DNA from 2 places in the Klebsiella sp. R445 genome. Region 2 is predicted to be linked to the other one. Evidence: predicted binding sites of a transcription regulator. Region 2 holds the regulator's gene; the other holds the start of a gene.

Region 1 (7,271 bases), 1.3 Mb from region 2:
GACGTTCTGTGATATCCGACGTTGCCGGGCAGGGGGAACGAGGATTATCCGGCGGAAAAACCCCGAAGGGATATTTTATGCGCTACGTCACAAAACCTGCTAGACTGCGCCCCTTCATGGCATTGTGGTTTTTGCCATCTCTTATTGCAATAATCTCCCCGAAAACTACGCCTGTCATGGGCCGGGGCGGTTTGGAGTTGTTATGTCTTTTGATTCCCTTGGCCTGAACCCTGATATCCTGCGCGCTGTCGCTGAACAAGGTTACCTTGAGCCAACCCCAATTCAGCAGCAGGCGATCCCTGCGGTGTTGCAGGGTCGCGATCTGATGGCCAGCGCCCAGACCGGCACCGGCAAAACGGCGGGCTTTACGCTGCCGCTGCTGCAGCATCTGATCCAGAAAGAGCCGCATGCCAAAGGTCGTCGCCCGGTGCGTGCACTGATCCTCACGCCAACCCGTGAGCTGGCTGCCCAGATCGGCGAAAACGTTCGCGATTACAGCAAGTACCTGAATATCCGTTCGCTGGTGGTCTTCGGCGGCGTGAGCATTAACCCGCAGATGATGAAACTGCGCAGCGGCGTGGATGTACTGGTGGCGACCCCTGGGCGCCTGCTGGATCTTGAGCACCAGAATGCTGTCAGCCTTGATAAGGTTGAGGTGCTGGTACTGGACGAAGCAGACCGCATGCTGGACATGGGCTTTATCCACGATATCCGTCGCGTGCTGGCGAAGCTGCCGGCTAAACGACAGAACCTGCTGTTCTCCGCGACCTTCTCTGACGACATTAAAGCCCTGGCGGAAAAGCTGCTGCATAACCCGCTGGAGATCGAAGTCGCTCGCCGCAACACCGCTTCCGAGCAGGTGACGCAGCACGTGCATTTCGTTGATAAGAAGCGCAAACGGGAACTGCTGTCACAGATGATCGGCGAAGGTAACTGGCAGCAGGTACTGGTCTTTACCCGTACCAAGCACGGCGCCAACCATCTGGCAGAGCAGCTGAACAAAGACGGCATTCGCAGCGCGGCAATTCATGGTAATAAAAGCCAGGGCGCCCGTACTCGTGCCTTAGCCGACTTTAAATCCGGCAGCATTCGCGTGCTGGTGGCCACCGATATCGCCGCGCGCGGTCTGGATATCGAAGAGCTGCCGCACGTAGTGAACTACGAGCTGCCGAACGTACCGGAAGATTATGTTCACCGCATCGGTCGTACCGGTCGTGCTGCCGCCACCGGCGTAGCGCTGTCGCTGGTCTGCGTCGACGAGCATAAACTGCTGCACGACATCGAACGTCTGCTGAAAAAAGAGATCCCACGTATCGCGGTTGCAGGTTATGCGCCGGATCCGTCGATCAAAGCTGAGCCGATTCAAAACGGTCGCCAGCAACGTGGCGGCGGCGGTGGTCGTGGTCAGAGCCAGGGGCGCGGTGGTCAGGGTCAGGGGCGTAGCGCTCAGGGTCAGGGCCGCAGCCTGCAGTCTGATCCACGTCGTCAGGAAGGCGATGCGCCGAAAGCCGGAGCCAGGCCTTCTCGTCGTATCGGTGATGCCAAGCCGACCGGCGAGCAGCAGCGTCGTCGTCGTCCGCGTAAACCCGCGGCGGCTGAATAACGCTATTTCCCGCAGTTATGTCACCGGGTTGTAGTCTGGTGATATAACTTCCCCCGGATGGTGGCAATCACGCCGTCATTCGGGGCGTTTTCTTGCTTGCCCTGCGGTTCGCGCCCGGGCGTTATCAAATCCCGAGCCTCATTCCACATTACGCAGAAAGAAATTCCTCCCGACCGGCAAAAAGTGTCACAATAGTGGCTGTTTATACAGTATTCAGGTTTTCTCATGGCTTTGACCACTGCGCTAAAAACGCAAATCGCCGCCTGGTATAAGGCGCTTCAGGAACAGATTCCGGACTTTATTCCCCGTCCACCGCAGCGGCAGATGATTGCTGATGTGGCGAAAACGCTCACCGGGGAAGAAGGACGACACCTGGCAATTGAAGCCCCCACCGGCGTCGGGAAAACCCTGTCCTATCTGATCCCCGGGATTGCTATCGCCCGTGAGGAGCAGAAAACGCTGGTGGTCAGTACCGCCAACGTGGCGCTGCAGGATCAGATCTACAGCAAAGATCTGCCGCTACTGCGCAAAATCATCCCCGACCTGCGTTTTACCGCCGCCTTTGGGCGCGGGCGTTACGTGTGTCCGCGAAACCTGACGGCGCTGGCCAGCACCGAACCCACCCAGCAGGACCTGCTGGCATTTCTGGATGACGACCTGACGCCGAAGAATCAGGCTGAGCAGGTGCTGTGCGCAACGCTGAAAAGCGATCTCGATAACTACCGTTGGGACGGCCTGCGTGATCATACCGATAAACCCGTCGACGATGCGCTGTGGAGCCGTCTGAGCACCGATAAGGCCAGTTGCCTGAACCGCAACTGTCACTACTATCGTGAATGTCCGTTTTTCGTCGCCCGGCGTGAAATCCAGGAAGCGGAAGTGGTGGTGGCGAACCATGCGCTGGTCATGGCGGCGATGGAGAGCGAAGCGGTACTGCCGGAGCCGAAAAACCTGCTGCTGGTGCTCGATGAAGGCCATCATCTCCCGGACGTCGCCCGCGATGCGCTGGAGATGAGCGCCGAGATGACCGCCCCGTGGTACCGGCTGCAGCTGGACCTGTTCAGCAAGCTGGTGGCAACCTGCATGGAGCAGTTCCGCCCTAAAACCACGCCGCCGCTGGCGAACCCTGAGCGTCTGACCAGCCACTGCGAAGAGCTGTATGAGCTGATCGCCTCGCTGAACAACATTCTTTCGCTGTATCTGCCCGCCGGTCAGGAAGCCGAGCATCGCTTCCCGATGGGCGAACTGCCGCAGGAAGTGATGGACATTTGCCAGCGGCTGGCAAAACTCACCGAAATGCTGCGCGGGCTGGCGGAGCTGTTCCTCAACGATCTCGGCGAGAAAACCGGCAGCCACGATGTGGTCCGTCTGCACCGGGTACTGTTGCAGATGAACCGCGCGCTGGGGATGTTTGAAAGCCAGAGCAAGCTGTGGCGACTGGCGTCGCTGGCCCAGTCTTCCGGCGCGCCGGTGACTAAATGGGTCACGCGCGATATGCGTGACGGGCAGGCGCATATCTGGTTCCACTGCGTTGGCATTCGCGTCAGCGACCAGCTCGAAAGATTGCTGTGGCGCAGCGTGCCGCATATTGTCGTCACCTCCGCGACGCTGCGCTCGTTGAACAGTTTTTCACGTCTGCAGGAGATGAGCGGGCTGAAGGAGAAAGCGGGCGACCGCTTTGTGGCGCTGGACTCCCCCTTTAACCACGTCGAGCAGGGCAAAATCATTATCCCGCAGATGCACTACGAGCCGCTGATCGATACCGAAGAGCAGCATATCGCCGAAATGGCGGCCTATTTCCGCGAGCAGGTCGAGAGTAAAAAACACCTCGGGATGCTGGTGCTGTTTGCCAGCGGCCGGGCGATGCAACGTTTTCTGGAACACGTCACCGACCTGCGTTTGCTACTGTTGGTACAGGGTGACAAACCGCGTTACCGGCTGGTGGAACTGCACCGCAAGCGGGTTGAAGGTGGCGAGCGCAGTGTGCTGGTGGGGCTTCAGTCCTTTGCCGAAGGACTTGATCTCAAAGGTGAGTTGCTCAGCCAGGTGCATATTCATAAAATCGCTTTTCCGCCGATCGACAGCCCGGTGGTGATTACCGAAGGGGAATGGCTCAAGAGCCTGAATCGCTACCCGTTCGAGGTGCAAAGCTTGCCCAGCGCCTCTTTCAATCTGATTCAGCAGGTCGGGCGCCTTATCCGCAGCCATAGCTGTTGGGGCGAAGTGGTGATTTATGACAAGCGTTTGTTGACCAAAAATTATGGTAAGCGTCTACTGAACGCATTGCCCGTTTTTCCAATAGAACAGCCTGCCGTCCCTGAGGTTACCGTCAAAACGAAAGCCAAACAGACCCGCCGTAAACGGCGATAATAATGCGATGTCGGCGATGTGAGCAGCTAACAGGAGTCTTCGATGGACTACAGCAAGATCATTAAAGAAGTCGGGCGCGGGAAAAATCACGCGCGTGACCTGGATGTGGATACTGCCCGTACGCTTTACTCGCGAATGCTCGACGGCGACGTGGCCGAACTGGAGCTGGGCGGAATTTTAATCGCCTTGCGCATTAAAGGCGAAGGCGAAGCGGAAATGAAAGGCTTCTACGAAGCCATGCAGCAGAAGACCTTGCGTCTGACGCCGCCCGTCGCCAGGCCGATGCCGATCGTGATCCCCAGCTACAACGGCGCGCGTAAACAGGCCAACCTGACGCCGCTGCTGGCGGTGCTGATGCATAAGCTCGGCTTCCCGGTGGTGGTCCATGGCGTCAGCCACGATCCAACCCGGGTACTGAGCGAGACGATTTTTGAGCTGATGGGCATTCCGGCAACGATACATGCCGGCCAGGCGCAGGCCCGGCTGGACAGTCACGAGCCGGTCTATATTCCGGTCGGCGCATTCTGCCCACCGCTGGAGAAGCAGCTGGCCCTGCGCTGGCGGATGGGGGTACGTAACAGTGCGCATACTCTGGCGAAACTGGCGACGCCGTTTGCCGAAGATGCGGCGCTGCGTCTGTCGAGCGTCTCGCATCCGGAGTATGTCGGCCGGGTAGCCGCCTTTTTTGCCGAGACCGGCGGCCGGGCGTTATTGATGCACGGCACGGAGGGTGAGGTGTATGCCAACCCGCAGCGTTGTCCGCAGATTAGCCTGATCGCGGGGGCGCAAGCGCAGGTCTTGTATGAACGGCAAACCGAGGTTGCGGAGGCGCCTGTGGTCCTCCCGGAATCAAAAGATCCGCAGGTGACCGCTCGCTGGATTGAGCGCTGTATGACGGGGAGCGAACCGCTGCCGTCGTCGCTGCGTATTCAACTGGCATGTTGCCTGGTTGCGACTGGCGAAGCGGCCACGTTTGAGCAGGGACTGGCGAAGGTCGCAGAGCACTGGTAGCTCGCGGGTCGCTTGTTGGTCGCTTGTGGCTAGCACGCAAAAAAAAAGCCCGTCCGGTGGCGCGGACGGGCAAACAAGGGTATTTCAAGGGTTTTTTCAGGGGGTAATACAGTGGCTCGCGCTTATTTATAGATAACCGCGGTACCGCTCAATTTGTTGTTGGTGTTCGCAGAAGTGATGCTGTAGCCGGTTGCGCCAGCAGCACTTGCTTTCTCAGCCAGTTTTGCTTCCAGACCGTCCAGCGTCGTTGCGCCTTCCGCAGAAACCACACCAATTTTGTTCATGCTTTCAGCCTGAGCCGACGTTACCGGCTGAGCGGCAAAAGCACCAAAGGACAGGGCAGACAGGGCAATAGCAGCGGCAGCATATTTAATGGTTTTCATAGTCAATCTCTCGCAGGTTATTTTGTTAAGGGGACGATGTTCCGTCGATGTGATAAGTATCACGTTTTTTTGCGAGATATAAAATCGAAGGAAATTAACAGTCTCCATCAATTTTTTTGAATCATTATTAATTTATTGAATATTAATAAATTATTTGTCGCCGAAGTCACCGCAAGGGCGATAGCGGCGTGGAGAAAGTTTGAAGGGCACAGATTGCTACTTTATTCGCCAAAAAACGTGCGCGAAAAGATAACGCCTTCTGCGGTAATGAACGGTAAAGGAGAGTCAGCGAAGCTGGCTGTCCTTGGAGCCTCTGCGATTATATCCTGAAAATGTATTGTTATGTAAATCTTTATCCTGTTGGCACTTCACGCAGAATCTGACCCCCGGGATTGCCTTACGCCGGGCCTCCGGAATCGGCTCTCCGCATTCATCACAAAATTTGTGGCTCTCGCCGCTGGGAAGCGCATTTCTCGCCCGCGCGACCGCATCGTCGATGGTACTGTCGATTTGATCCTGTACAGCGCCGTCGTTCGCCCAGCCTGATGCCATGCTGCACCTCCAAACCGTTTTCTTCATATCAGTATAGAAAAGCGGGCGCAGAAAAAGCATCAATAAGAGTCAGATTTCTGACCATTCCCGCAGCAGGTTGTGATAGAGGTTGAGCAGCGACAGCACTTCGTCACTTTCGCCGTGGCGGCTTTTCAGGGTTTGTATATTGCGATCCAGTTCGAACAGCATGCCGCGCCGTTTGTCGTCGCGAATCATCGACTGCACCCACAGAAAAGAGGCCACGCGCACGCCCTGAGTGACCGGCATGACCGAGTGCAGGCTGCTGGAAGGGTAGAGCACCAGATCGCCGGCCGGCAGTTTGACCGAATGCTGACCATAGGTGTCGTTAATCACCAGTTCGCCGCCTTCATAGCTCTCCGGGGTACTCAGGAACAGCGTGGCGGAAAGATCGGTGCGCATCCAGCCGTTCTGCGCGTGGCTGCGTACCGCACCGTCAACATGAAAACCGTAGGTTTCGCTCTGCTGGTAGCGGTTAAACAGCGGGCTGGAGATCGTTTTTGGCAACGCCGCTGCGAAAAACAGCGCGCTGCGATTTAACGCCGCCAGCACGTGGTTCTGCAGTTCGTCATACAGTGGGCTACGGGTATCCACCTGCTGGTTTTTCTTCACCTGCGCGCCCTGATCGCCGGTAGTGGCGCGACCGTCTACCCATTCGGCCTGCTGCAAGCGCTGGTTAAACGCGGCAACGTCCTGTGGGCTGAGGACGGCGGGAATATGGTACATCATCTTTGGTTCTCCAGAGAAAACGGGGCGTTAACGCCCCGTATCGGATCAGAAATGCACATTGGCGGTCAGCAGGAACGTGCGTGGCTCGCCCGGGTGATAACGGTAGCCGCTCTTGTTGATGGAAGCGACGTAATTGGTATCAAACAGGTTATAGACGTTCAGCTGCAGATCGACGTTACGGTTGATGCGATAGCCAACCTTGGCATCGGCCACCCAGTAACCTTCGGTGTGGGACGGCGTCCCGACGGCACCATCGCTTCCGCGACGCATGCTGCCAACGTAACGTGCGCCTGCGCCAAGCGCAATCGCATCGGTGGCCTGGTACTGGCTCCAGACGGTAAAGGCGTGCTCCGGGGTATACGGTAACGCGCTGGTGCCATCCTGAGCCACGTCGGACCCTTCACTGATGCTGGCGCGCTGCTGGGTATAGCCGCCGATGACCTGCCAGTCCGGGGTAATATTCCCGGCCAGCGACAGTTCATAGCCTTCTACCCGCTTCTTACCGTACTGCGAGTAAGTACCGTCGTCGTTTTGCTCGACTTCATTCTCAATGTCGGTACGGAAAATCGCCGCCGTCAGCAGCAGGCGCTTATCTAACAGCTCCC
Region 2 (7,271 bases):
CCGCCGATTTCGTCTTTGTTCATCATTCAGTCCTCATCGTTCGGTGGGTTAACAGCCCGCTGCGTGCCGGACATAACGTTAACTATAGTTAAGAATTCTGGGTTTAATTTATTATTCGGAATCTTTAACCACCTACATGACAAAAACCGCGACAAAACCATTATGAAAACCAGGTGCCGCGCTGCCAGTGTCGCCGCCAGATCAGCGCCAGCGACAGGCCGCGCAGCGCAAGGAAGACCGCCAGCGCCAGCCACAGTCCATGGTTCCCGAGAACCGGTAGCGTCAACAGAGTCAGGGCAAACCCTGCCGCCGCCACCGCCATGCTGTTACGCATCTCAGCTCCCCGCGTCGCCCCGATAAACATGCCATCCAGCAGATAGCACCACACGCCAATTACCGGCAGAATCACCTGCCAGATCAGATAGCGGTCGGCCAGCTGCTGCAGCGAAGGGATCGAGGTTAACAGCGCGATAATGTACGGCCCCGCCACGGCGTAGATCGCCGCAAATATCAGCGCCACCATTCCCGACTGACGGCAGGCCGCCCGCCAGACCTCAAGCAACTGACTGCCATCTCGCGCGCCATAGGCCTGCCCGGAGTGGGCTTCGACGGCGTAGGCAAACCCATCCAGCGCATAGGCGGTGAAGGTCAGCATGGTCATCAGGAGGGCGTTGACGGCGACGATATCGCCCCCGAGACGAGCCCCGAAAACGGTCACCGCCCCGAAGCACAGCTGCAGCAGTAAGGAGCGCAGCATGATATCGCGGTTTAATGCCAGCAGCCGTCGCACATCCCCGCGCCAGGCATTCTTCAGTATGCTGAAGGACACGCCACGCAGCACCAGCACGTGCCTTGCCATCAATAGCCCGATGATAAAGGTGGCGTATTCAGCGACCACCGTCGCCAGCGCGGCCCCCTGCACGTTCATGTGCAGGCCCATCACCAGCCACAGGTCGAGGACAATATTCAGCAGGTTGCCAACCACCAGCAGGATCACCGGCGCGCGGGCATACTGCACGCCCAGCAGCCAGCCAAGCAGCACCAGGTTTGCCAGCGAGGCCGGAGCGCTAAGCCAACGAATATCCAGGAAGCGTTGTGCCTGTTCCAGAACCGCCTGATTGCCGCCCACGATATGCAACGCCAGGTCGATCAGCGGTGCCCGGAACAGGACAATCATCAGGCCGGCCCCTAAGGCCAGCCCCAATGGCTGCACCAACGCCCGCGCCAGACGGAGGGGGTCTTTTGCGCCAAAGGCCTGAGCCGTCAGCCCGGTGGTGCTCATCCGCAGGAAAAGCAGCAGCATGAAAAGGAAACTGGTGGTCGTGGCACCCACCGCGACGCCGCCGAGATAAACCGGGCTGTCGAGGTGGCCGATAACGGCGGTATCAACCAGACCCAGCAGCGGGACGGTGATATTGGAGAAAATCATGGGTAGCGCCAGGCGCCACAGGGCTTTATCAGCGGCGTGAAAGAGCATAGGAAAGAGCCTGACTGAGAGAAGACAGCGCAGCATCATCCATCAGACGATGCTGCGTGGTGAAGGTGTTACAGCCACTCTCCGTTGCGGATCACGCCAACGGCCAGCCCTTCAATAGTGAAATTTTGTTCGCGCAGATTCACCACGATCGGTGAAAACTCGCTGTTTTCTGGCAGGAGTTCGACGATGTTGCCCTGTTTTTTAAGGCGTTTAACCGTCACTTCTTCGTCGATACGCGCCACGACAACCTGGCCATTACGCACATCCTGCGTTTTATGCACTGCCAGCAGATCGCCGTCGAGGATACCGATATCTTTCATCGACATACCGCTAACGCGCAGCAGGAAATCGGCATTCGGCTTGAACATCGCCGGGTCGACCTGGAAATGGCCTTCGATATGCTGCTGAGCCAGCAGCGGCTCACCGGCGGCCACGCGGCCGATCAGCGGCAGACCGGGTTCTTCTTCCGTCAGCAGACGAATACCGCGGGAGGCACCAGAGATAATCTCGATTGCGCCTTTACGGGCCAGCGCTTTCAGGTGCTCTTCCGCCGCGTTCGGAGAACGGAACCCCAAGCGCTGAGCAATTTCCGCACGCGTCGGCGGCATGCCCGTCTGGCTGATATGATCCCGAATGAGATCAAACACCTCTTGCTGCCTGGTCGTTAACGCTTTCATCCCGCCCCCTGGGTGTATATACAGTTATGCTGTGAGTATATACAGTTAACGGTGATTTTGGAATCAAATTTCACACAAAAATCAGGAGATACTTTCCATTTTTGCGCAGCCGATCGCCCATCACGCCTGGCGACGAATTAATGGTAATGCGCCCACAGCAAAAGCCCCCAGGTGATCAGCGCGATCGCGATAGCCAACAGTACCGCCGCGGACCCCATATCTTTCGCGCGCCCTGACAGTTCATGGTGTTCCGGGCCAATACGGTCCACCACCGCCTCAATCGCGCTATTAATAATTTCGACTATCATCACTAACAGGACCGAGCCGATCAGCAGCACACGGGTGATAGCGTCAACGTCCAGCCAGCAGGCGATCGCCACGGCAATAATCGCGGCGACGCCTTCCTGACGAAAGGCGGCCTCATTTATCCATGCCGCACGGAACCCTTTCCAGGAATAACCTGCCGCTTTAATAATTCGGGTTAACCCAGTGGTATTATTGGCCATCAAAAGAACCTTTTTATGTAAATGACGTCAATGAGTGTACGCGTTTGCCGTGTGGCAACGGAAATTTTGCGCGCTTTCTGTTATTCTTGCCGCGCATTTGCATGATTAACCAGAGGCTTCACATCGTTTATGTCCGGCTGGCAACGAATTTACTATAAATTACTGAATTTACCATTACGGGTGCTGGTAAAAAGCAAGTCTATTCCCGCAGAACCTGCTCAGGAATTAGGGCTGGATACCTCGCGTCCTATTATGTATGTCCTGCCTTATAACTCGAAGGCAGACCTGCTGACGCTGCGCGCCCAGTGCCTCGAGCACGATTTACCTGACCCGCTCGAACCGCTGGAAATCGACGGTGCTCTGCTGCCGCGCTACGTCTTCATCCACGGCGGCCCGCGTGTATTCACCTATTACACGCCGAAAGAAGAGTCCATCAAGCTGTTCCACGACTACCTGGATCTGCACCGTAACCATCCTGACCTGGACGTGCAAATGGTGCCGGTGTCGGTGATGTTCGGCCGCGCGCCAGGACGTGAGAAAGGCGAAGTGAACCCGCCGCTGCGCATGCTGAACGGCATTCAGAAATTCTTCGCCGTGCTGTGGCTGGGACGTGACAGCTTTGTCCGCTTCTCCCCGCCGGTGTCGCTGCGCAGAATGGCTACCGAGCACGGTACCGATAAAATTATCGCCCAGAAACTGGCACGTGTCGCGCGTATGCACTTCGCCCGCCAGCGTCTGGCGGCCGTCGGCCCGCGCCTGCCCGCGCGTCAGGACCTGTTCAACAAGCTGCTGGCCTCAAAAGCCATCGCCCGTGCGGTGGAAGATGAAGCGCGCAGCAAGAAAATCTCCCACGAGAAAGCACAGCAGAACGCCGTCGCGCTGATGGAAGAGATCGCGGCTAACTTCTCCTACGAGATGATTCGCCTGACCGACCGCGTGCTCGGGTTTACCTGGAACCGTCTGTATCAGGGGATCAATGTCCATAACGCCGAGCGCGTGCGTCAGCTGGCGCATGAAGGGCACGAAATTGTCTACGTGCCGTGTCACCGTAGCCATATGGACTACCTGCTGCTCTCCTACGTGCTGTATCACCAGGGTCTGGTGCCGCCGCACATCGCCGCCGGTATCAACCTGAACTTCTGGCCAGCAGGCCCGATATTCCGTCGTGGTGGCGCCTTCTTTATTCGCCGTACCTTTAAGGGCAATAAGCTCTATTCCACGGTGTTCCGCGAATATCTCGGCGAGCTGTTCAGCCGCGGTTACTCGGTTGAGTACTTCGTGGAGGGCGGGCGTTCCCGTACCGGCCGTCTGCTGGATCCGAAAACCGGCACCCTGTCGATGACCATCCAGGCCATGCTGCGCGGTGGGACTCGTCCGATTACGCTGGTACCGATCTACATCGGCTACGAGCACGTCATGGAAGTGGGAACTTACGCCAAAGAGCTGCGCGGCGCGACCAAAGAAAAAGAGAGTCTGCCACAGATGCTCCGTGGTCTGAGCAAGCTGCGTAACCTCGGTCAGGGCTATGTGAACTTCGGTGAACCGCTGCCGCTGATGACCTACCTGAACCAGCATGTTCCGGAATGGCGCGAATCCATCGACCCGATTGAGGCCGTACGCCCATCGTGGCTGACGCCGACGGTGAACAACATTGCCTCCGATCTGATGGTGCGCATCAACAACGCCGGCGCGGCGAACGCCATGAACCTGTGCTGCACCGCGCTGCTGGCCTCTCGTCAGCGTTCACTGACCCGCGAACAGCTGACGCAACAGCTGGAATGCTACCTCGATCTGCTGCGTAACGTCCCGTACTCCCCGGACGCGACCACGCCGACGGCTACCGCCAGTGAGCTTATCGACCACGCGCTGAAGATGAACAAGTTCGAAGTCGAGAAAGACACCATCGGCGACATCATCATTCTGCCGCGCGAGCAGGCGGTGCTGATGACCTACTACCGCAACAACATCGCGCATATGCTGATGCTGCCGTCGCTGCTGGCGGCGATTATCACTCAGCATCGTCGCATCAGTCGTGCGGAAGTGCTGCGTCATGTTGAGATGTTCTATCCGCTGCTGAAGGCTGAGCTGTTCCTGCGCTGGGAGAAATCCGAGCTGGCGGGCGTGCTTGATGCGCTGACGGCGGAAATGCAGCGTCAGGGGCTGATTGTCCTGAAAGACGATGAGATCAGTATCAACCCTTCTCACTCTCGTTCCCTGCAGCTGCTGGCCGCAGGCGCGCGTGAAACGCTCCAGCGTTATGCCATTACCTTCTGGCTGCTGAGCGCGAACCCGTCGATTAACCGCAGTTCACTGGAGAAAGAGAGCCGGACCGTGGCGCAACGTCTGTCGGTTCTGCACGGTATCAACGCACCGGAGTTCTTCGATAAAGCGGTATTCAGTACGCTCGTGCTGACGCTGCGTGACGAAGGCTATATCAGTGATACCGGCGATGCCGAGCCGGAAGAAACGCTGAAGGTCTACCAGATGCTGGCAGCGCTGATCACGTCGGACGTGCGTTTGACGATTGAAAGCGTTACCCAGGATGATGCGTAACGATTAAGCGTGGATGTTCTCTTCCCGGCTGGTGCTACCGCCTAGCACCAGCCGGGAATATCCTATGCCAGCCTATGCCAGATAGCTCATTGCCAGCCCAAGAAACAGCACCAGCCCAACATAGTTATTGTTCAGAAACGCTTTGAAGCAGCCGTCGCGTTCGCGTCGGGCAATCAGCTTCTGCTGCCAGAAAAACAGCCCTGCCGCGATAAACAGTGACCAGTAAAACTCCCACTGCAGCCCGTTCAGCCAGCCGACAGCGGCCATCAATACCAGCACGCCAATCTGCAAAATACCGATAATCAGGCGGTCATGTTCACCAAACAGAATCGCCGTCGATTTGATGCCGATTTTGAGGTCATCGTCCCTGTCGACCATCGCGTACTGGGTGTCATAAGCCACGGCCCACAGGATATTGGCGAGGAACATCAGCCAGCAGCTCAGCGGCAACGCTTCGCTGACCGCCGAGAAGGCCATCGGAATGGACCAGCCAAACGCCGCCCCCAGCACCACCTGCGGCAGATGGGTGTAGCGTTTCATAAACGGATACACCCACGCCAGCGCCAACCCTGCCACCGACAGCAGAATAGTCATGGTGTTTAAGGTCAGTACCAGCAAAAATGACAGCAGCACCAGCACCGCAAACAGCACCCGGGCCTCTTTTTCCGAGACATCGCCGCTGGGCAACGGACGGTGGGCGGTCCGCTTAACGTGACCATCAAATTTGCGGTCGGCATAGTCGTTTACCACGCAGCCAGCGGCGCGCATCAGCCAGACGCCGGCAACAAAAACGGCCAGGATCCATAAGGGCGGGATCCCCGGCGTGGCGACCCACAGCGCCCACAGCGTCGGCCACAGCAGCAACAGCGCGCCAATCGGTTTGTCAGTACGCATCAGGCGATGAAACGCCAACAGCTTGTTCTGCGTCAGACTCCTCTCCATTTTCTCTTCCTCTTAATACAACGGCGACGCCGGCAGAAAAAGCTCGGTCAGCAGCAGCGGTTTGCCGCTCAGACGCAGGCGGGAACGACGTCCCCATAGCTCTGCATAACGCCCAATTTCAATAAAATCACGAGTTAATGTCGATGATGTGAACAAATAACGCCCCAGCGGCGTCTGGCCGAGTTGCTGTAAGGCCAGCTCGGGGCCGCACAGTGTCGACTCTGGCACAATGGTCCGCCCGGCAAGCCAGGGTTCGCCATCGGCACAAAGGATAATTTCCCGCAGCCAGTAGCGCGCCTCATCGGGCAACAGCGTCTCTTCACCCACCAGCGCCTCACGCCCGACGAAACCTTCGTTCACCATGCTCACGCTGACTTTTTTCCCCTGCTGCTCAAAACGTTTGGTCATTGAGTCTTCCAGCAGCAGCCAGTCGCGCAGGTGCGGTTCCAGCGGGGGCATAGCGGCAAAATAGCGCAACGCACGCAATTGCGTAAGCGCAGGATGTGACATGCCTGATTCTCCGTTACAGAACGTAGCCGCATTGTATCGCAGAATAGGGCATTCGGGGCGGGCAAAGCGTCAAGATACGATCATCGGCGTAACAGCCATGCAACAGCAGCCACTACGCGATAAAAAAAGGTGCGCCCAGGCGGACGCACCTAAAGGCTGTGCCTAAACATCAGCATTGTGGGGAGACGATCACCCCTTGCCTTTTACACTGCTGATAAAGGTGGAACGCGCTGATTTCGAGCCAAGACGCTCGGCTTCGTTCATCAATTTGAGGGCTTTATCGATATCACCTTTCGCAACAGCCTGTTTGATGCCGTTGTTAAAGTAAGTTTCGGTGTCGTCCAGCATCGGCTCGCTCTTCGCAGCTGGCGCGGCAACTGGCGCAACCACCGGTGCTACCGCTGGTGCGGCTGCCGGGGCGCTATAGACCGGTGCCGCCGTATTTCCTACGGTCACCGGACCTGGGCCAGAGGAACCAAACAGCGGGCCAACCAGCACGCTGGAGCCAGAAGAGGTTTTCACCTTCAGGCTGACGGTACCGTCAGTTACGTGTCTGGCGATCGGATCCGGAATATCCGGTACCGCATTGCCGGTACCTTTAGCGTA

Evidence for each region. Region 2 encodes LexA, which represses DNA repair genes until DNA is damaged. Its sites were predicted from a motif close to TNCTGTATGTACATACAGNA; they were not measured.
Region 1: the regulator LexA is predicted to act here: its motif matches at 1,796-1,815, upstream of dinG (ATP-dependent DNA helicase DinG).

What each region holds. Positions count from the first base shown of each region.
Region 1 covers NZ_CP180446.1:1,544,599-1,551,869, reverse strand. Annotated here, with positions in the region: gene rhlE (ATP-dependent RNA helicase RhlE) at 203-1,603, shown strand; gene dinG (ATP-dependent DNA helicase DinG) at 1,829-3,973, shown strand; gene ybiB (DNA-binding protein YbiB) at 4,016-4,984, shown strand; gene ybiJ (DUF1471 family protein YbiJ) at 5,107-5,367, opposite strand; gene ACMYSN_RS07160 (DksA/TraR family C4-type zinc finger protein) at 5,653-5,919, opposite strand; gene ybiX (PKHD-type hydroxylase) at 5,989-6,666, opposite strand; gene ACMYSN_RS07150 (catecholate siderophore receptor Fiu) at 6,712-7,271, opposite strand, start outside.
Region 2 covers NZ_CP180446.1:2,849,679-2,856,949, forward strand. Annotated here, with positions in the region: gene ACMYSN_RS13335 (CsbD family protein) at 1-23, opposite strand, end outside; gene dinF (MATE family efflux transporter) at 161-1,477, opposite strand; gene lexA (transcriptional repressor LexA) at 1,546-2,154, opposite strand; gene ACMYSN_RS13350 (diacylglycerol kinase) at 2,292-2,660, opposite strand; gene plsB (glycerol-3-phosphate acyltransferase) at 2,790-5,213, shown strand; gene ubiA (4-hydroxybenzoate octaprenyltransferase) at 5,286-6,155, opposite strand; gene ubiC (chorismate lyase) at 6,168-6,665, opposite strand; gene malM (maltose operon protein MalM) at 6,855-7,271, opposite strand, start outside.